DNA from 2 places in the Salinisphaera sp. T5B8 genome. Region 2 is predicted to be linked to the other one. Evidence: riboswitches for the same ligand, from Rfam matches in the RefSeq annotation. Region 2 holds a riboswitch; the other holds the start of a gene.
The links. Region 2 has a riboswitch for glycine ahead of gcvT (glycine cleavage system aminomethyltransferase GcvT). Riboswitches for the same ligand answer to the same signal wherever they lie in the genome.
Positions count from the first base shown of each region.

Region 1: another riboswitch for glycine. It lies ahead of T5B8_RS10170 (D-amino acid dehydrogenase); the one in region 2 lies ahead of gcvT (glycine cleavage system aminomethyltransferase GcvT).

Region 1 is NZ_APNG01000009.1:157,624-168,575, forward strand. It holds gene T5B8_RS10155 (ethanolamine ammonia-lyase subunit EutB) at 1-831, opposite strand, end outside; gene T5B8_RS10160 (hypothetical protein) at 1,171-1,458, opposite strand; gene T5B8_RS10165 (DEAD/DEAH box helicase) at 1,535-3,346, opposite strand; gene T5B8_RS10170 (D-amino acid dehydrogenase) at 3,420-4,682, opposite strand; glycine riboswitch at 4,843-4,932, opposite strand; gene T5B8_RS10175 (cupin domain-containing protein) at 5,034-5,402, shown strand; gene T5B8_RS10180 (GGDEF domain-containing protein) at 5,427-6,458, opposite strand; gene T5B8_RS10185 (carbonic anhydrase) at 6,951-7,577, shown strand; gene T5B8_RS10190 (aminotransferase class V-fold PLP-dependent enzyme) at 7,636-8,766, opposite strand; gene T5B8_RS10195 (acyl carrier protein phosphodiesterase) at 8,905-9,495, shown strand; gene T5B8_RS10200 (ATP-binding protein) at 9,506-10,108, opposite strand; gene T5B8_RS10205 (invasion associated locus B family protein) at 10,155-10,661, opposite strand; gene T5B8_RS10210 (YdcF family protein) at 10,810-10,952, shown strand, end outside.
Region 2 is NZ_APNG01000005.1:100,828-111,779, forward strand. It holds gene argA (amino-acid N-acetyltransferase) at 1-556, opposite strand, end outside; gene argE (acetylornithine deacetylase) at 581-1,756, opposite strand; gene T5B8_RS06190 (post-PEP-CTERM-1 domain-containing protein) at 1,886-2,257, shown strand; gene T5B8_RS06195 (JDVT-CTERM domain-containing protein) at 2,263-3,492, shown strand; gene mrtJ (JDVT-CTERM system glutamic-type intramembrane protease MrtJ) at 3,524-3,931, shown strand; gene T5B8_RS06205 (UPF0149 family protein) at 4,050-4,607, shown strand; gene pepP (Xaa-Pro aminopeptidase) at 4,675-6,024, shown strand; gene ubiH (2-octaprenyl-6-methoxyphenyl hydroxylase) at 6,021-7,253, shown strand; gene T5B8_RS06220 (UbiH/UbiF/VisC/COQ6 family ubiquinone biosynthesis hydroxylase) at 7,250-8,455, shown strand; glycine riboswitch at 8,548-8,640, shown strand; glycine riboswitch at 8,658-8,740, shown strand; gene gcvT (glycine cleavage system aminomethyltransferase GcvT) at 8,795-9,904, shown strand; gene gcvH (glycine cleavage system protein GcvH) at 9,976-10,371, shown strand; gene gcvPA (aminomethyl-transferring glycine dehydrogenase subunit GcvPA) at 10,446-10,952, shown strand, end outside.

The DNA of each region.
Region 1 (10,952 bases), on a different contig from region 2:
GAGCGACAGCGCCGCATCGCGCGCCTCGGCCAGTTCAGCCAGGCCGAAACCAAAGCCGCGATTGGTGGCTTCGGTGCCACCGATCGACTGAAATACCAGATCCACCGGCGCGCCCTGCTCGATCGCTTCCAGCGTGTTCGTGACATGGGTGAGCACGCACGACTGGGTGGGAATTTCGTATTTGCGGATCACCGCATCGAGCATGTGCAACAGCTTGACCGACTGGGCGACGTTATCCGTGGCCGGGTTGATACCAATCACAGCATCGCCGTTGCCATAGAGCAGCCCATCGAAAATACTGGCCGCGATCCCGGTCAGATCATCGGTGGGATGATTCGGCTGCAGGCGAGTCGACAAATGCCCCGCCAGGCCGATGGTGTTGCGAAACGCACTGCGCACCCGGCACTTGCGTGCGACCAGAATCAAGTCCTGGTTGCGCATGATCTTGCTCACGGCCGCCGCCATTTCCGGCGTAATCCCCGGTCGTAGGGCGTCGAGCACCTCGGGCGTGGCCTCGTCGCTGAGCAGCCAGTTGCGAAAATCGCCTACCGTAAAGCTCGAAATCGTTTCGAACGCCTGACGATCGTGGCGATCAACGATCAACCGCGTGATTTCGTCCTCCTCGTAGGGCACCAGCAGGTCTTCGAGAAACGTCGCCAACGGCAGATCCGCCAGCGCCATCTGGGCGACGACCCGCTGTTCGGCCGATTCCGCGATAACACCCGCCAGCCGATCGCCCGATCGCGCCGGCGTTGCCTTAGCCATGAGCTCGGCCAGGCTGTCGAAGCGATAGGTTCGCTCACCCAGGGTATAGCGATAGTTGCCACTCATCTCGCTCGCACCTCCGTCGTCGCGTAAGCGACGCCATGCGGTTGCCGACGGCGCTCAGCATGTATCAGCCCGTACCGGGCTCGGGCTCGCGATTTGAATATGACACAGGCCATGGCCCGTGCACAGCAAGATACATTCCAGCTTTGAGGCAAGCTCTGCACAACCTCTCGCCCTGACCTGCCAACAAGGCAGGCGCCGCACTTGGCTGCTTTGGCGCACACGCATGTAAGGCCGCGAACGCGATCCGCGAGCGGTTATTCAGCGCTTGCTTAAGCGAACATCGCCTTCAATCAACGCACTGTAATCGTGCGGTGACCGCGGCACAGCGCGCGTCTGTCGTCAGTGGCGGCTACGACCGGCGCCGGCGCTTTGCATCTGTTCGCTGGCCTGCTCGCGCAGGCTGCCCACTTCCTTGAGGGTGCGCACGACCGCATCGATGCGCGCCTGCGGCCATTGCCGCACGTAGTCCGGCACGGCGCCGCCACTGGCTTTCATATCGCGGTCGACGGCCAGTGCATCCGGCAGGTGTCGTTCAAAGCGCTCGATATCGGGCAGCACCTGCACGAGTTCCTCGCGCGGCAGTGCGATACCGCCGATATCGATATGCGTGGGGGTATTCGAACTCATGAGTCTGTGCCCTCGGGTCGCCGCAACTGCGAATCACCCTGCGGGCTATGTCGAATCTTTCAAGCGCGCCGCTATGTCAGTCGCCTGTCGGCTTGGCGCGACGCTTGCCCGGTTTTGCCTTGGCCGCCTTGGCTTTGGTCTTGCCCGCTTTCTTCGCCCTGGGTTTGGATTTGGGTTTGGGTTTGCGGCGCCCGGCGGGCGGGGCCGGCGGCGCGTCGTGCGCACGCGTGATCGCGAGCTGGCGCCCGGCGACCCACACCGTCTTGAGATGGGCGAAGATATCCTCGGGCATGCCCTTGGGCAGATCGACCAGGCTGAAGTCGTCGCGGATATCGATACGCCCGATATGGGCGCTATCCACACCGGCCTCGTTGGCGATCGCGCCGACGATATTGCGCGGCTCCACACCGTGGCTGCGTCCGACCTCGATACGAAAGGTTTCCAGATCGCCATCGCCGAAGGATTGCTGGCGCGACGCACCCTTGTTCGCACTCTTGGGGGTCTGCGCTCCCATATCGCGCGGGCCTGCACCACGATCGGGCTTGCCGGGCTTGAGCATGAGCGGCTCGTCGCCCTGGGCGAGATACGCCAGCGCGGCGGCCAGTTCTTCGGGGTCGACATTGTGCTCGCCGCGGTATTCGTCGAGCAGTTCGCGAAACGGCGCCAGGTTGCCTTCGGCCAGCGTGACCGAAATACGTTGCTTGAAACGGGTGATGCGTTGTTCGTTGACCTCGGCGATGCTGGGCAGGTCCATCGGCTCGATGGCCTGACGCGTGGCTCGCTCAATCGCCTTGAACAGGCGTTTTTCGCGCATGGTCACGAACAGGATGGCATCACCTTCGCGCCCGGCCCGGCCCGTGCGCCCGATACGATGCACATAGGCCTCGGTATCGTGCGGAATATCGAAATTGATCACATGGCTGATGCGTTCCACATCCAGCCCGCGCGCGGCCACGTCGGTGGCTACGATGATATCCAGCTGGCCGTTCTTGAGCTTGGCGACCGTGCGCTCGCGCTGGTTCTGGGCGATATCGCCGTTGAGCGCCGCGCAGGCATAACCGCGGGCCGACAGCCGCTCGGCGAGCTCATCGGTGGATTTCTTGGTACGCGCGAATACGATCATCGCGTCGAAGGGCTCGGCTTCGAGCAGACGCGTGAGTGCGTCGAGTTTGCTGGTGCCGCCACCCACGATCCAGTAACGCTGGCGGATGTTGACCGCCGTCGTGGTCTTGGCCTGGATGGTGATTTCCTGCGGCTCGCGCAGGTGCGTCTTGGCGATACGCCGGATCGCACTCGGCATGGTGGCCGAAAATAGTGCGACCTGGCGCTCGGCCGGGGTCTGTTCGAAGATCCATTCCACGTCTTCGATAAAGCCCATGCGCAGCATTTCATCGGCTTCGTCGAGCACCATCCAGTCGAGCGCGTCGAGCTTGAGCGTACCGCGCTTGAGATGATCCATCACCCGACCCGGCGTGCCTACCACCACATGCACGCCGCGCTTGAGCGCAGCCAGCTGTGGGCCATAGCCCTGGCCACCATAGATCGGCAGCACATGAAAACCCGGGATATGCGCGGCATAGCGCTGAAAGGCCTCGGCCACCTGGATGGTGAGCTCACGCGTGGGCGTGAGTACCAGCGCCTGCGGTGCCTTGCCGGCCCGCCCGGTCAGCCCGGAGAGAATGGGCAGCGCGAAGGCCGCCGTCTTGCCGGTGCCGGTCTGAGCCTGGCCCAGCACGTCCTTGCCGGCCAGCAACGGCGGAATGGTCGCCGCCTGAATGGGCGACGGCGTCTCGTAGCCGACATCGGCGAGGGCCGCCATGACGGCATCGGAGAGCGCCAGATCGCTGAAGGCGACCTGGGCGGATTCGTTTTCATTAGGGGTGGACATGCACAGCCTGGCAGGCACGGGCGCTCAGCTGCGCCCGAAAAAACACTGCGCCGGAATGGCGCGGACGCTCATTCTACCCGTTATTCACAGTCGTCGGTCCCCGTTTTTCCGACGCGGTATCGTCGATGATGGCGGCAACGGAGTCCGCGGTCAGCGCCGACAGCGTCCAGCCCAAATGGCCGTGCCCGGTGTTGTAGAACACGTTCGGCGCCTTTCCGCCGCCCACGCGCGGCATCATGTTCGGCATCATCGGGCGCAGACCGGCCCAGGGGATGACCTGGCGCGTTTTCACGTCGGGAAAGCACTGCTTGACCCAATCCACCAGCGGCTCGATCCGATCCGCCCGGATATCGCGGTTGAACCCGTTGAACTCGGCGGTGCCGGCCACGCGCAGACGATCTGCGCCCAGGCGCGCACACACGAGCTTGGTTTCATCGTCGAGCAGACTGACTTCGGGCGCGGCCTGTTGCGAGGCCTCGTCTTCCAGATCGACGGTAATCGAATAGCCCTTGACCGGATACACGTTCACGCGATCGCCCAGCTGCGCAGCAATGTCGCGGCTGCCGGTACCCGCACACACCACCACGCCGTCGAACTCGAGCGTGACCCGGTCCTCGGGCGTGTCGTTGTCGCAGGCCGCGATGGTGACCTGCTGCCCATCGGATTGAACGCTTTCGACACTGTGGTTGTAGTGAAAGCGTACGCCCTGTGCCTGTGCGGCCCGCGCCAGGCCCTGGGTGAATTTGTGAATATCGCCGCTGGAATCGCTTTCGGTAAAGAAGCCGCCGTAATACTCGCCCGCCAGCGCGGGTTCGATCGCCCGCATTTCTTCCGGGGTGACCGGCTGGCGCTCCAGGCCGCCTTCGGCGAGCAGGCGCGACACCTTCTCGGCATGGCGATAGCCGGCGCGATTGCGATAGATATGCAGAATGCCCTTGCGCTTGACATCGAAATCGATGTTCTCGCGCTCGGCCCAGGAAAACAGAAACTCACGCGCCTCGATCGCCATGCGCGCGGTTTCGGTGGTGTTGCGGCCGTACTGCGGGATCGCGGCGATGAACTCCAGAAACCACGACAATTTGTGCCAGGACGGTTTCGGGTTGACCAGCAACGGGGCATCGTTGCGAAACATCCACTTCATGCCCTTGAAGACCATGGGCCAGTGGTTCCAGACCTCGGCGTTGGAAGCAGAAAGCTGACCGCCATTGGCGAAGGAGGTCTCCATCGCCGCATAGCGATTGCGGTCGAACAGCGTGACCTCGTAACCGCGCTGAACGAGTGCGTAGGCCGTGGTGACCCCGGTGATGCCCCCGCCGATAATTGCAATATGATTCATGAGCGTCTATCCGATAGCGTCGTGCGTGAAAACCTGCCGCGTGGCAGGCGCCGCCCCTTCCGTCACTGAACCTGAGAGATTCACCCGCGCGTCGATGGCCCGCGGGCTTGCTCCTTCGGTGCACGCCGGCCGGTTACGGCTGCGCGACTCTTCGGATATGGGCGCGATAACGGTCCCTGATGCCTGAGAGTTTCCGGGGCGGTTGCTCCTTCGGCGCCGGCTTTACGCCGGTCTCTCCCGCTATTGCGTGAATGTATGAATAGGTGTCGAATCCGGTATCGGCACGCCAACGCCCAGCCTCTGTGCGTGATCGATGCCGATGTTTTGTCCAAGATACCATGAGCAATCGCCATGCCAATACCGTCGACCCTGCGCCGCGCCCGCGATACGGTCGAATTCGAAACCGCCGAGCGCTGCGCGATACGCGAAATCTCCAATACGCCGGATGATCCGGCCCTCTCCATCGCCCGGGCCCGGGTGGCGCCCGGCGTGACCACGGCCTGGCATCGTCTGCGAGACACCGCCGAACGCTATCTGATCGTTTCCGGCCAGGGCGTGGTGGAAGTCGGCGAGCGCCTGCGCGAAACCGTGGCGGCCGGCGACGTGGTGTCGATCGCGCCGGACACCGCCCAGCGGATTCACAACAACGGCGATTGCGATCTGATCTTCTATGCCATCTGTACGCCGCGTTTTACGCCAGACTGCTACGAAGCACTCTAGCGCGCCCACCGCGTGAGTACTGATTCAGCCGACCACCCGATTGCGGCCTTCGGCCTTGGCTTGATAGAGGCGCCGATCGGCCTTTGCGAACAGGCTTCTGAAGTCCATGCCATCGCGCCCGAGTTCGGCAATGCCGATACTGGCTGATAACGGAATATCCTTGCCGCGATAGCGAAACGGCCGGTCATGAACCAGATCGCACAGGTCCTGGGCGATCTGTCGGGCGTGCGCGATATCCGCCCCCGATAACAGGATGCCGAATTCCTCGCCGCCAAGACGGCCCGCGATATCGGTCTGGCGAATACGGCTGGCAAGCAGCTCTGCCACGAAACATAGCGCCATATCACCCGCGTCGTGGCCGTAGTCGTCGTTGACGCGCTTGAAATGGTCGAGATCGACGACGAGCATCGCCAGCGGTATTTTCTGGCGCAGATAGCGCTGGCGCTCGCGCGCGAACACATCACGAAAACGCGAGCGGTTAGCCAGCCCGGTCAAAGGATCGGCCAGCGCCAATGCACGCAGTTCGGACTCCGTCTTTTCGCGACTGGCCTCGTAGATATACGAAAACCCGAGCGTGGAGGCGGTACACAGCACGATATTGACGACGCTCAGATAACCCGGCCAGCCATCCCACAAGCCGTAACGATAGACAAAGATTCCCCCGGCGCAGCTGATAAACAGCAACGCCACCCAGAGCCCCTGCCATCGGCCCAACAGCAGATGCGACAGTAGCGGTACCAGAAAAACCCATACGAAAACCGCGATGCCGTTCTGCTTGGCCAGCAGCGAAAGCATCATGACAAAGAAAAACGGCACCACGAAGATCAGGTTGTTGATCGGTGCGCGGCCGGTTTCGTGGATCACATAAAGCAGCAACGCGGCATAGGCCACCAGGCACAGTTCGGCCACGGCCAACCAGCGCGCATCCAGATAGAAGTGCAGCAAGGCATAGCCGAATACCGCCGTGCAGGTAAACCACAGCAGCGCCGTCAACACCGTCTGCTGATACGGGCGAACATCGGGAAAATGATCGCGCTTGGGAAAAAGACTTTTCATGGAATGTGCCGCGGCCCCGCTATGGCCAACCCCACATCCGCCAGCGCGCCTTCCCCCGAGAACCCGTTATTCATACGCTTGTCGTGTACCCAGCCGCCGTGCGGCGCTACGAAATTACGCGCACCGCATGTGCGCACGCCCCTTCGCTTGGAAATTTCCGGTGTTTGATCTTTCGCGATCGTGCGCGTTTCGTATCAACCGCCCGCTCTCGTTATAAATTGAAAACCGGCGCGTGTCGATGACCCGGCGCAAGTCTCGAACGGCCTTTCGGGGTGGCTATCGGCGCACGCAAATATATCTGCAATTGCCTAGTGCCAATCCCGAACATGCATAGCGCGTCATATTCGCCATGCCCGGGCCCCAAGACCGAATACGCGCTCACCGATGGCGGGCCGCCAACGACGGTATCGACACGGCCCAGGCGCGCGTACCGGCACCGGCGCCCGCCGCACGGTGTACAGTGAGCGGCCCAGGCACGACCTCGTCCTCTTAATGATTAGCGCCGCCGAAGCCCGTGAACGACTGAAACTGGGTAACCGGCAATTCGTCGACAACATCCAGAATTCGGACACCTTGAGCCGACACGCCCGGCCTGCCGAACTCGTGCTCAGGCAAAGCCCGTTTGCGATCGTGCTCGGCTGTTCGGATGCGCGTGTGCCGGCCGAGATCGTGTTCAACCAGGGTCTGGGCGATCTGTTCGTGATTCGCGTGGCCGGCAATATCGTGGCGCCCTCACAGATCGGCAGTATCGAATTCGCGGCCGGAAAGTTCGGCACGCCGCTCGTGGTGGTACTCGGCCACACCCAGTGCGGCGCGATCACCGCCACGCTCGACGAACTGCAGCGGCCCACCGAAAACCAGTCGCGCAACCTGCGTTCGATCGTCGATCGCGTGCGGCCATCGGTGGCAAAACTGCTCGACAGCGAGCTCGCCGAGGACCGACATGCGCTCATTCATGCGGCTGTGCGGGCCAATGTCGCGCGCTCGGTTAAGCGTCTGTCGCATGGCTCGGACATTCTCGAACAACTCATTGCGGACAGGCGCCTGGAAATCGTCGGCGCCGAATATGCCGTCGAAACCGGCGAAGTTCGATTCCTGGAGGATGTCGAGTCGCCCTAGCGCGGCATACGGCGCCGCGCCGGCGATGCGCCTGACCACGAGCGGGCCACTCAAGCGATCAGTCGTTCAACGTTTCCAGCGCGGCTACGAAGCGCGAAACACAGGCATCGACGTCGTAGAGCTTGTCGAGGCCGAACAGGCCGATCCGAAACGACTGGAAATCCTCGCCCTCGCCGCACATCAACGGCACCCCAGCCGCGATCTGTACGCCCGCTTCGGCGAAGCGCGCCCCGGACTGGATCCGGGCATCGCGGGTATAGCTCACCACGACGCCGGAGGCCTGAAAACCCGGCGCGGCGACGCTGTCGAAGCCATGTGTCTGCAAGGCATCGCGTATGCCACGGCCGAGCGCGAACTGGCGCTCGCGCGCGGTTTCGAAACCCAGCGCCCGCGTTTCTTCCATCATCGCTAACAAACGCGTGAGACCGTCGGTTGGCATGGTTGCATGATAGGCATGACCGCCGCCCTCGTAGGTTTCCATGATCTGGAGCCACTTGCGCAAATCGCAGGCATAGCTGCTGCTGGTCGTGTTCTCGATCCGTTCGCGGGCATGTTCACTGAGCATGACCATGGCGCAGCACGGCGAGGCACTCCAGCCTTTTTGTGGTGCGCTGATGAGAATATCTATACCACAGGCCTGCATATCGACCCAGTGCGTACCCGAGGCAATACAATCGAGCACGAACAGCCCGCCGTAGGCATGCACCGCCTCGCCGACGGCCTGCAGATAATCGTCGGGCAACAGCATGCCCGCCGAGGTTTCGACATGGGGCGCGAAGACCACGGCCGGGCGCTCGGCCTCGATGGTCGCCACCACGTCGGCGATCGCCGCGGGAGCAAACGGTGCCTGCGGCGCGTCGTATTCCCGTACCGCGCTGAGCACGGTCGTGGATTCGGGAATCACGCCCATATCCAGGATCTGGCTCCAGCGATAGCTGAACCAGCCGTTGCGGATGACCAGACAATGCGCGCCATGGGCAAACTGGCGTGCCACGGCCTCCATACCGAAGGTACCGCTGCCGGGCACGATCACCGCCGAATGGGCGTTGTATACCTGCTTGAGCACCCCGGACACGCCGGTAAGCACCTGCTTGAAGCGCGCCGACATATGATTGAGGGCACGGTCGGTATACACGACCGAATATTCCAGCAAGCCATCGGGGTCGACGGTTGAGCGCGCCTGCGTCATGGCGAATATCCTGTTTTTACTGCCTTGTGGCCGCTACTGTCGCATAAAACGAACCGCAAAAACCGGCCGATCGAAGGGTATTCTAGGCACACTCATTTGCCGAACGCATGCGCTGCGGCATGCGTGCTGGATATCGTTGTGAACCTGCTGGCTCATCTGCTGATTGCCGAATATACGCATACCTCTTTTGCCGGCCAGATTCTCGGCGACGAGATCAAGGGCCGCCTGGACGATCGCTTTGCCCCGACCATTCGCCATGGCATCCGCCTGCATCGTGCGATCGACGGCCACAGCGATGCACACAGCGCGCATCGACGGCTACGCAACCGTTTCGATGCGCCCCTGCGCCGCTATGCCGGTATCCTAGTGGATATCGGCCTCGATCACGCACTCGCCCGTGCCTGGCCGCAATTCCACGACCGCCCCCTCGAGGCCTTCGCCCGCGACGCGCAGCGCCGCGTGATCGACGAATGGCCCGCGCAGGCGCCATTCGCAGCGACTCGGCTACAGGGCCTGGAAACGATCCTGGTGGGCTATCGCGCACCACAGGGCATTCAACGCGCGCTCGACTCGGTGGCCCGGCGGCTGCGCCGTGACAATCCCGTAGCTGCGGCACTGCCGGCGTTAGAAGCTCAGCAATCAGCCTTCGACCAGGAAATCGCGCTAATCATGCGCGATCTTTACGATGTGATCAGCTGTATCGACCGCACGCCGCGGACCGACGCGTAACAGACGCCGCTCAAACGTCTTCGAGCTGTTGTTCCGGCGCGTTCTTTTCCAGGCGCCGACGTACGTCGATTTCGCGCATACGCCGGATTTCGGGTTTGTCGATCTGCTTGGCCACATAGCGCACCACATAGCGCTTGAGCTCGCCTTCGACGTCGGCCACCACATCCAGCACGGATGCCCGCAGGCCACGGGCGTTGAGTTCGACATCGATATCCTTCTCGCCGGGCGCGGGGATATCGATGAAGATATGCAGCGGCGCCTGGGCACGGGCCGTAAGCTTGAGATGCGCGCGCAGCTCGGTTTCGAAGCGGTGATCGTGGCCGGCCAGGCGTACCGTCAGATCGAGATCGATCGGAATCATCAAGGCGAACTCGATGAGTTCACCCTCGCGTCGCATCACCGACGGTTCGCCGATATTTCCCTCGGCCTGGATACGCGCCAGTCCGCCCGGACCCACGTTGCGCGGGCCGAAATCCACGGCGTTGCCGGTCAGATTCGACAACGCCTGTTCGACGCGTTCGACCGTGACCGCATGTTCGAAGAAGTCTCGCCCGAAGGCTTCGTAGGAATAGTCCTCGCGTGTTTGCGCGCTGGAATTCGAATGCTCCGCCATATCGAGACCTTCTTGTTTTTTTTGGTTAGGCGCGAAACGACTCAGACTACTTGCGGATACGGTTGTCCGCGTTGGTAAAGCCCTGCAGTGACACCTTCAGATCGATCCGGTCGCCGCGCGGGCCGATCAGGCTCACGGTGGCCTTGCTGCCGCTACGCAATTTGTTGCGTAGTGCGTCGTCTACAGGAAAGTCGGCCCGGCAGCCCTGCTCCAGACAGATCTGGAACGGAAAACGCCGGGGCTGATCGCCATCGACCTGGAACTGTACGCCGGGCGCCAGACGCGTACCCAGCGGCAGAATGAACACCATCGCCGCCGTATCGACTTCCGGCGGATAGCCCATCACGACCCGCAGAATCGGTTTGCCATTGTCCGGGCTGTTCACCAGCTGGGTCATTTCACAGGCCCCGTCGCCCTGCTCCGGACAGCGCACTTCCCAATCCTGGAAGGTCTCCACCTTGCCCGAATCCTGGGCGAAAGCCGCGGTGGCGATGAACGACAGCACAAGCGCCAACACAACGGCGCGCATGGGCATAAGCAAACGTGACGACATAGATAGGCCCCGGGGCATGTATTTATCGGTACTTTACTAGACAATACAGCGACCGTGACATGCCACCATGATTCGGTAGCACAAGCGCTTTCATTTAGCTGGCTAAAGAGACAGAGCAATCGGCATTCTGCGACCTCGACACCTGGGCATGGCACTCGCGCTGGCGCTCGTTATCGTGCTGCTTACCCGCGCGACACTGGACTATGTCTGGATCGGTAGCGTGCCGGCACCCTGCGAGCGCGTGAAAACGCCCGCGACCACGGCGATCGTGCTTAGCGGCGGGCCGGACTA
Region 2 (10,952 bases):
CGATCGCGCCGCGCTCCAGATGCGCATTGATGCTGGCCACGTCGATACGCCGGACCTCGCCGGTATGGCCATGATCGATACCGCCGGCGATGCCGACCGGACGCGCGGTCACGAGATTGCCGCTGGCGGTCACGATGCGTGCGCCGCCCATGGGCGTGCTTGCCAGGCTGGTGGATAGCAGTGCTTCGATATCCATCTGCAGGCTGCCGACCGCGCGTTTCACGCAGGCAAGTGCTGCACTGTCGGTTACCCGCACGCCGTCGACAAAATGGGTTTCGAGCCCCGCATCGGCCAGGGCGGCATCGATTTGCGGGCGCGCGCCGAACACGATCACCAGCCGTACGCCCAGGCTTGCCAGCAGGGCGATGTCGTAGATCAGATCGGTAAACGCAGGCGAGGCTGCGGCTTCGCCGGGCACATGGATCACGAAGGTACGCCCGCGATGGGCATGCACATAGGGCGCGCTCGCGCGCAGCGAGGCGACCATGTCGGCGTGGCGCGGTTCGTCGTCGCGCGCGGGCGCGTGTGGCTTCGAGGCAGTGTGCGGCGTGTTCATCCGCGTATTATGCGGATGTCGCGGCTAGCGGGCGAGGCAGAAGCGCTCGATGAGCCCGTGCAGGATGCGTTGCATCGGCGCGACGCGTTCCAGGGCCAGATATTCGTTGGGCTGATGCGCCTGGGCGATATCGCCCGGGCCCAGCACCACGCTGTCCATGCCCATGGCGTTGTAGAACGAGCCTTCGGTGCCGAAATCGACGGCCGCTGCGCCGTGGCCGGACAACTCCTCGCAGGCGCTGACGATCGGCGAATCGCCCGCCGTTTCGAAGGCCGGTGTGCCGGTGAACAGCTCGCGGAATGTCACCCGACAATCGCTGTCCGCGAGCGCGGCCGCAACGCGCTCGCGTAGCTCGGTGCGCAGCTGCTCGGCGGTCATGCCGGGCAGAAACCGCAGATCGATATCCAGCCGACAGCGCGCGGGGATACGGTTGGCGTTGTCGCCGCCGGAAATCGCGCCCAGGTTGAGCGTGGCATGGGGTACGGGAAAACCGGCGATACGCTGGCGCTCGGTCAGTTCATCGCGCAGTTCGCGAATGGCGCTCAGCGCGCGATACATGCCCTCGATGGCGTTCGCGCCCAGGGCCGGGTTGCTTGAATGCCCGGAAGCGCCGTGAACCTCCAGCGTTTCCATGAAAATGCCCTTGTGCTGGCGAATAGGCACCAGATTGGTCGGTTCGCCGATCACGCAGTAGCGCCCCGGGCGCTGCCCGTGTTCACGGTGGGCATCGAGCAGGGTACGGGCGCCGTCCATGCCGCATTCCTCGTCGGCCGATACCAGCAGGCTGACGGGCGCGGCGAGATCGCGCGCCGCGTATTCGCTGGCCACGGCCGCAGCGATCGCGATGAAACCCTTCATGTCGCAACTGCCCAGACCGTAGAGCTTGCCGTCGCGTTCGGTGAGGCTAAAGGGATCGGTTTCCCAGCCGTTATCGTCGAAAGGCACGGTATCGATATGACCTGCGAACACCAGCCCGTTTTCGCTGGCCTGCTCGGCCGGGCCCAGGCGCGCGATCAGGTTGACCTTGTCGTCGCGCTCGGGCATCGGCATTACACGGCAATCGAAACCGGCCTGTTCGAGTCGATCGGCGAGCTCCTCGACGGCGACACGGTTGCCGCAGTCCCATGCCGGATCGCCGCTACTGATGGTGCGATGACGGATCAGGGTTTCGAGGGTGTCTTGCCAGTCCAGTGTTGTCATATGCGATAGCGAGCGTCGAGGTCGGCCCGGCTTGCCGGGTATCGGAATAGCCATGATATACCGGGTGCCAAAACCCGATCATGGTCAGCCGCGTAAAACACGTTGGCGCCCCGGATGAGGAACAGGTATATGAACAAGCCGATGCGATTTTCGAAAATAACTGCGCTGGCGTTAACGCTGGCCGCCAGTGTGGCCGCGACCGGCGCGGTCTTTGCCGCCGAGCAGAAAATCTTTATCGATCCGGAAACCGGTGAAATCGTCGCGCCCCCGGCAGAGAAGGCCGAAGGCACGAACCCGGGTGAGGCCGGCCAGAAGGCAAGTATCGCGGCGCCGAAAGCCTGGAAGAACAGCGAAGGCGCGCAAATGCTCACACCCAGCTTCGAATCCGCGCCGATGACGCGCGCGGTGCGCTGCCCCGATGGCAGCCTGCATATGGGTCATGTCGACCACGACGAGGCCAGCGACGACACGGGGGCCCTATGCGCGGCGCACAATCGTTAGTCGGTATGGCGAGCATCAGCCTCGCGCTGTTGTTCGGTACAGCTCAGGCCGCGGATATGGTGCTCGTGGTCAGCGATGACGCCGACAGCGGGTTCAATGATCCCACCCCGGTCGCTCCGGAAGGCGGCAACACCGGGCTGACGCTGGGCGCTCAGCGACGGATCGCTTTCGAGTACGCGGCTGATATTCTCGGCAGTCGTATCGACAGCAGCGTGCCGATTCGCATCGTCGCGGGCTTTAACGCCGCGCTGACCTGCGAGCGCAACAGCGCGACCCTGGGCGCGGCCGGGCCAATCAGCTATGTCGCCAATTTCACCCAGGCCTCGCGCGCTCGGCGCGATGTGTTCTATCCGCTGCCGCTGGCCAATGCCCTGCTCGGTGCGCGTGTGGCCGATACCGACAACGATATTCGGGCAACCTTCAATCCCAATCTCGACGAGGGCACCGATTGTCTGGGCGGGACGCGCTGGTATTACGGCACCGACGGCGCCACGCCGGCCGGCCGTCCGAGTTTCGTGAGTACCGTCGAGCACGAACTCACCCATGGCGTGGGGTTCGTATCGCTGGTGGCACTGACCGACAGCGCCGAATCGCAAGCCGGCCAGTTTCCGCAGGTTAGCGGTGGCACCGCCAGGTTTCCGGATATCTACAGCAGCCTGATCCAGGATCTGTCCTTTGCCGGCGATCCACTGTGGACCGAGCTGAACGACGAACAGCGCGCCGAATCGCTGACCAACGGCCCGAACGTGGTCTGGAGCGATATCAATACCGGTAGCCGCGCCGCCAGCATTCTCACCGATGGCCTCAACGAAGGCCGGGTAATGCTCTATGCACCGTCGACGGTGAGACCCGGCAGTTCGATCTCGCATTGGGATATATCGCTCGATCCGGACCAGATCATGGAACCCTTTGCCACCGGTAACGACGATGTCGCCAATGGCATCGGTCTGACCACCTGCGTGCTGGAGGATATCGGCTGGACGCTGGCCAACGGCGCGCGTTGCCCCGACGAGGCCGATCAGGCCATCGCCGATCCGCAAGAGCCCACCGAGGAAGCGCCGAGCGAGCCGGTCAGCGAGCCGGCCGGCGGCGGTTCCGCGAGTTCGGGCGGTGGCGATGATGGTGGTAGCGGTGGCGGCTGTACATTGACGGGCGAAGGTCGTTTCGACCCGCTCTGGGCCTTGCTGCTCGCGATGGGCGCGTTCGGGGTGTGTCGCCGTCGTCGGCTCGTCTGAGCCGGCAACGCGATCGCCCGGGCGCGACCCGGTGTATGCGGCGGCGCTTGTCGCCGTCGTGCCCGCGCTCTGGCTGATCACGCTGGTGACGCCCGCGCAATTCGCGTTGCGCTGGCCGGGCACCCAGGTTTTTGTCATGGCCGTACTGGTACTGCCTTGGCTCGAAGAGATCGTGTTCCGGCTGGGTGTGCACGATTGGCTGCGTACGCGTAGCCGCGCCCGTTGGGGGGCGCTGAGCGCGGCCAACCTGCTGACTGCCGCGCTGTTTGCTGGCGCGCATCTGCTCGCCCATCCGCCAGCCTGGGCGCTGGCCACCTTTTGTCCTGCCCTTGTGTTCGGCGTGCTCTGGGAACGCCATGCGCGGCTGTGGTCGCCGGTGAGCGTGCACGCCTTTTATAACCTCGTCTATTTCTGCTGCCTGGGGCTGCATAGCGCCTGACCGCTTAAGGCGCGCGACCCAGGCGTTAACCCGCCAAGCACACTCGCGCAGGCGCGCTTGTGCGCTGGGTCAATACGCGGCTTTGCTACCATGGCGTATTGCAAACGAGTTGCGCGATATGAGCCAAGGCACGAGTCAGAACAGTATCTTCGACGCCCTGCAGGTGGGCCTGACCCAGGCCGAATCGGTACAGACGCCCGGTGAGGTGCACGGCACGCTCACCGGCATGTTATGTATCGATAACGAAATCAGCGCCACGCGCGCGGTCGAGGACGTCAAGAACGACAAGATCGAAGGCGCGCTCGCCGCGCTGCGCGAAATGACGCTGGAAGGTCTGTTCGATCCCGATCTGAGTTTCACGCCCTTATTGCCGGGCGACGATGTCGATCTCGAGCGCCGCGTGCAGGCGTTGGCGCGCTGGTGTGCCGGCTTTCTCTATGGCCTGAGCGCGGACGGCAGTTTCGAGATCAACAGCCTCTCGGGCGAGGTGCGTGAGGTGGTCAACGACCTCACCGAACTTTCGCGTGCGGGGCTGACCGCCGAAGATGCCGACCACGAATCCGCCGAGGCGGACTACGCCGAGCTGGTGGAATACGTGCGGGTGGGCGTGCAGATGGTATTTCTCGAACTTCAGCCCAAGCGCGAAGGCCCCACGCGGCGCGAATCGCTGCATTAAGGGTGCGCGGGTAAGCGCAGCGCCCGGGCCAGGCTGTTTTCGTGACAAGGCTTTGATGAGGGACCGGATGAGAGATCAATCACAGCTGCAGCATCGCGACGATCCGGCGCTCCATGCCGCGCGCCGCGCACGCCTGGCGGAGATTGTGGGTAGCGATGGTGTGGCGATGATTGCTGCCACGCCCGAGCGCAATCGCAATAACGATGTCGATTACCCCTACCGGCCGAACAGCGACTTCCGGTATCTGACCGGCTTTCTCGAGCCGGAGGCCATTGCCGTGATCGCGCCGGGTTTCGACGCCGGCGACTACCTGCTGTTCTGCCGCGCGCGCAATGCCGAGCAGGAAGTCTGGATTGGCCGGCGCGCCGGCCCGGAGGGCGCGATGGCCGATTACGGCGCCGATCGCGCCTTCGCCATCGATGAATTCGAGGACTGGATCGACCGTTTGCTCGACGGCCGCCGAAAGCTCTATCTCACCCTCGGTACGCATCCGGAATTCGAACAGAGCGTGCTCGATCACCTGTCGGCGCTACGCAGCCAGGGCCGCGGCGGCGTGCCGCCTTGTGAGCTGGCTGTGCTCGAGCCAGTACTTCACGAGATGCGCTTGCGCAAATCGGCCGCGGAGGTCGCGCTCATGCGTCAGGCCGCCGCGACCTCCGCGCGGGCGCATAGTGCCGCCATGCAGGCGGTACGTCCCGGCATGTATGAGTATCAGCTGGCCGCCGTGCTGCATTACACCTTCGAAAGCGATGGCATGCACTGGGCCTATCCCACGATCGTCGGCGCCGGCGAAAACGCCTGTGTGCTGCACTACATCGAAAACAGCGCGCCCATGGCCGATGGCGATCTGGTGCTCATCGACGCAGGCGCGGAATATCGCGGCTATGCGGGCGATATCACCCGCACCTTTCCGGTCAACGGGCGCTTCTCCGAGGCGCAGCGCGAGCTCTACGACATCGTGCTTGCGGCCAACCGGGCGGCGATCGAGGCCGCCAGGCCGGGCGCGCCGATGAATGCGGTCCATCAGGCCGCGCTGCATGTACTCGTGGCCGGGCTGATCGAGGTGGGCTTGCTCGCGGGCAGCGTGGACGACGCCATCGCCGAGGAAAGCTATCGCGCCTATTTCATGCACGGCACCAGCCATTGGCTGGGCATGGACGTACACGATGTGGGCGATTATAAAATCGATGGCGAATGGCGAGCGCTCGAACCGGGCATGGTGTTGACCGTCGAACCTGGGCTGTATGTCCGCGCCGATGACAACCCCACCTCGCGGTTTGCCAATATCGGCATTCGCATCGAGGACGATATCGTGATTACCGAAACCGGCTGTGACGTGCTCACGGCCGATGTGCCCAAGGACGCCGACGAGATCGAGGCACTCATGGCCAAACCCTATCGGAGCGAAACCCCGTGAGCCGCGACTACGATATCGCCGTGGTCGGCGGCGGGCTGGCCGGGGCGACATTCGCCTGCGCGTTGGCCGATACCGGCCTGAAGATTGCCTTGGTCGAAGCGGTGGCCTTCGATGCCCCGGCCGACGAGAACATGAAAGCCCGTACCACCGCGATCGCGGCCGGCACCCGGGCGATGTTCGAAGAGCTGGATCTGTGGGCCGATATGGCTCACGACGCCGCCCCGATCAAGCGCTTGCATGTATCCCAGCAGGGCCGCTTCGGCAGCGTGCGCGTGAATGCCGCGGATTACGATCTGTCGGCCCTGGGCTATGTGCTGCACAACGTCACCATGATCGAGGTATTGCGTGCACGCCTGGCGCGTATGGACCAGGTCGATGTGGTCGCGCCGGCGCGTTTCGAGTCGCTTGAGCGCGACGCGGACGGCGAGCGGATCGAATTGCGTTGCACGGGGCCGGACGGTACGGCTCACACCTTGAGTACACGGCTGCTGGTCGGCGCCGATGGCGCGCAATCCTCGGTGCGCGGCGCGCTGGGTATCGGCGCGCGTACCGACGATTATCGCCAGCGCGCGATCGTGACGTTCGTGGAGCCCGAACGCGCACACGGCGGCGTTGCCTACGAACGCTTCACCCCGGACGGCCCGGTGGCCCTGTTGCCCTGTGCCCGTGCCAGCTGTGCGGCGGTTTGGACGTTGCCCAGCGAACGCGCCGAGCAGATGTGCGCGGTCAGCGAAGACGAATTCATCGACGCTTTGCAAGCGGCATTCGGCCAGCGCCTGGGTACGCTCAAGCTGGCCGGCCCGCGTGGCAGTTATCCCCTGGCGCGCGTGCTGTGCGACCGCGCCGCGGTCGAGCGGGCCGTGCTGATCGGCAATGCCGGCCATGCGCTACATCCGGCCGCCGCGCAGGGCTTTAATCTGGCGATTCGCGATGCGTTGCTGCTCGCGGCGATGCTGCGCGAGCGCGTGGCGGGCGATGCCGATTTCGATCCCGGCGATGCCGATCTGCTCACCGGCTGGGCCGAGGCCCGCCGACCCGACCAGCATCGCGTGGCCAATTTCACCGACGCGATTGTGCGTTTGTTCTCCAACCGTATTCCCATGCTCGATCACGCGCGCGGCGCGGGCTTGTTCGGCCTGTCGCTGTTGCCGTCGATTCGTGACGATATGGCCCGGCGCAGCATGGGTCTGGCCCTGGCGCCGGCACGTCTTCGCGAGGCCAATTCATGAGCAAGCAAAGCCCCCGTTACGATATCGCCATTGTCGGTGGCGGCATGGTGGGCGCCGTGCTCGCCGTGGCCCTTTCGCGTGCCGATTTCTCGGTCGCGCTCGTGGAAGCCAAGCGTCCCTCGCGTTTCGAGCTGGGTGAAGACTACGAACTGCGTGTGTCGGCCATCGCGCCGGGTACGCGTCGTGTACTCGAAAATCTTGGTCTGTGGGCCTCGGTCGAGCGCCGCCGCTGTTGTGCATTTACCGGCATGAAGGTCTGGGAGGCCGGCGGCGCGAGCGAGCTGTTCTTGGAACATACCGCGGTCGGTCTGCCGGAACTCGGGCATATCGTCGAGAACAATCTGATCGTCGACAGCGCCTGGCAGGCGCTGACCGATGTCGATATCTATTGTCCGGCCAAGATGGAAAGCCTGGCCATCGACAGCGATGCCGCGCGCCTACGTCTCGACGACGGCACGGTCGTGAGCGCGGCCCTGGTGGTCGGCGCGGAAGGTGCGAATTCGCCGGTGCGCGCGGCCGCGGGTATCGAAACCACCGGCTGGCCCTACGGTCAGCGCTGTACCGTGGGCACGGTGACTCCGGAACGTCATCATCGCCATATCGCCTGGCAGCGTTTCACCGAAACCGGGCCCGTGGCGTTTTTGCCGCTGTCGGACGGTCGCTGTTCGCTGGCCTGGCATGCCGACGATGCACTGGCCGCAGAGCTGGCTGAACTCGACCACGACACATTCTGCGCGCGGCTGACCGAGGCCAGCGGGGGCGTACTGGGCGAAATCCAGCATATGGACAAGCGTGCCTCGTTCCCGCTCAAGCTCCAGCATGCACGCGAATATTGTCGCCCGCGTGTGGCCCTGGCCGGCGATGCGGCGCATGTGGTTCACCCGATGGCAGGTCAGGGGGTCAACCTCGGCCTTCTCGACGTGGCGGGCATGGTCGAAGCGCTCGAGGCGGGGCGCGCGGCGAATCGCGATGCCGGCGACATGACCTATCTGCGCCGCTATCAGCGCGCACGCATGGCCGAGAATCTGATGATGCTGGGCACGACCGATGCCTTCAAACGCGTTTACGGCAGTGCCAATCCGTTGCTGCGCACGCTGCGCCAGAGCGCAATCGGGATCGCGGCTAATCTCGCGCCGATTCGCCAGATCATGATTCATCACGCCGTAGGGTTATCCGCCAACGGCCCGCGGTTGCTGCAGTAGTCGAAAAATCTGCTGTATTTTGCAGGTAAGTGGGGCCTCGCGGTTGGCGCTTGGCCTGTGTCGATGTCGCCGGTATAGTCGAGGGCACGGTCAATAACCGCGTGGGAGAGAACGGGCAGTCGCTCGTCACCGAAGGCGCAAATTTCCGCCCGGAAACGCTCAGGTACCCGAACCACGTGCATGCGGGCGTTTATACGCCAGCTTGATCGACTCTGGAGAGCAGCCGGCGACAGTCCGGCTCACCGAAGGGGCGAATCTCTCAGGTGCCAGGACAGAGGGGCGGCAGGCGAAAGCCCGGGCCGGCCCGTGTTCTGTTGATTCATCTGCAAAGAGATTGTCATGGCCAAACGAACCCCGCTTTACGACGCGCATGTCGCCGACGGCGCCAAGCTCGTGGACTTCGCCGGCTGGGATATGCCGATCGACTACGGCTCCCAGATTTCGGAACACAATGCCGTGCGCGAAAGCGCGGGCATGTTCGACGTCTCGCATATGGCAGTGGTCGATATCAGCGGCGCCGAGGCACGCGAATTCCTGCGTCGGCTGCTGGCCAATGACGTCGCCAAGATCGACGAGTCCGGCCGCGCGCTTTATACCTGCATGCTCAACACCCGCGGTGGGGTGATCGACGATCTCATCGTCTATCACCTGAGTGGCAACCTGTATCGCATCGTGGTCAATGCCGCGACGACGGAAAAGGATCTGGCCTGGATCGACAGCCAGGCGCGCGACTACGACGTGGCGATCAATCACCGCCAGGATCTGGCCATCATCGCGGTGCAGGGCCCGCGCGGGCGCGATATTGCCGCCGAGCTCTTCGACGACGATTTCAAGGCCGCCGCGCTCAAGCTCAAGCCGTTTCGGGTCGCGACCCAGGATGATCGCTCGATCGGGCGCACCGGCTATACCGGCGAGGACGGTTTCGAACTCGTGTTGCCGGCCGAGGAGGCCGTCAATGCCTGGAAAACGCTACGCGGCAAGGGTGTAGCGCCGATCGGCCTGGGCGCGCGCGACACCCTGCGCCTGGAAGCCGGGCTGAATCTTTACGGCCAGGATATGGACGAGGACCACACGCCGCTGGAATCCGGCCTGGGCTGGACGGTGGCATTCGAGCCCGAAGAACGGGATTTCGTCGGCCGTTCGGCGCTCGAGCACATGCGCGCCGAGGGCGTCGGCGAGAAGCTCGTCGGGCTGGTGCTGGAAGGCCGCGGCGTGATGCGCAGCGAAACCGCGGTACGGGCCGCCGACAGCGATGTCGACGAAAAAGAAGCCGAAGGCGAAATCACCAGTGGCAGCTATTCACCCACCTTGTCGTGCTCGATCGCGCTCGCGCGGGTACCGGCCGATTGGGAAGAAAGCGTCGAGGTGTGTCTGCGCGGCAAGTGGCAGCGCGCGCGCATCGTGCGCTATCCCTTCGTGCGCCACGGCAAGCGCCGTATCGACGACTGAGCCCGTTTCTCAGTAGCCTTTATCCACCAAAACATAGCGCGCACCGCGCGAATCTGCTGCAAGGGAGCCCCATGAGCGAAGTACCCAAGGATCTGTCCTATACCAAGACCCACGAATGGATCGATTACGACGGCGATGGCACCTGCACGGTCGGTATCACCGACTATGCCCAGTCGTCGCTGGGCGATCTGGTGTTCGTCGAACTGCCCGAGGCCGGGACCAAGGTCGGTGCCGGTGATGCCGTGGCCGTGGTCGAATCGGTCAAGGCGGCATCGGATATCTATGCCCCGCTCGATGGCGAGATCGCCGAAATCAACGAACAGCTCGAGGATTCGCCGGAACTGGTCAACGAAGATCCCTTCGGCGAAGGCTGGTTGTTCAAGATGACGGTATCCGATTCCGAACAAGTCGAAAAACTGCTGGATGCCGATGCCTACGAAGGCATCGTCGAAGAAGAGGAAGACTAGCGGCGCTCGCACTGGCGCCGGTATTGCCCGGCGTCGGTGCCGCTGTGCCCGCGTATTACGTTCTGCGAGGATTCATGCCCTTCATTCCGCATACCGAAGACGATATCCAGTCGATGCTGGCCACCATCGGCGTGGACACGATCGACGATCTGTTCGACGAGATCGACCCGCGCCTGCGCGATGTCAGCCTGGATTCGATCCCGCCGAGAGCGAGCGAACAGGCGGTCAGCCGGTTGATGCAGGAACGCGCGGCACGCGATGCGGGTGGCCTGTGCTTCATCGGTGCCGGGGCCTACGAGCATCATATTCCGGCTGCGGTGTGGGAGCTGACCACGCGCGGCGAATTCTATAGCGCGTATACGCCGTATCAGCCGGAAGCCAGCCAGGGCACGCTCCAGGTGGTCTACGAATACCAGACCATGATGACCGGGCTGACCGGCATGGATGTGGCCAATGCCTCGCTCTACGACGGCGCATCGGCGCTGGCCGAGGCAGTGCTGATGGCGGTGCGCGCCAATCGCAAGTCCAAATCGGCCCGTATTCTCATGCCGGCGAGCATGCACCCGTTCTATCGCCAGGTC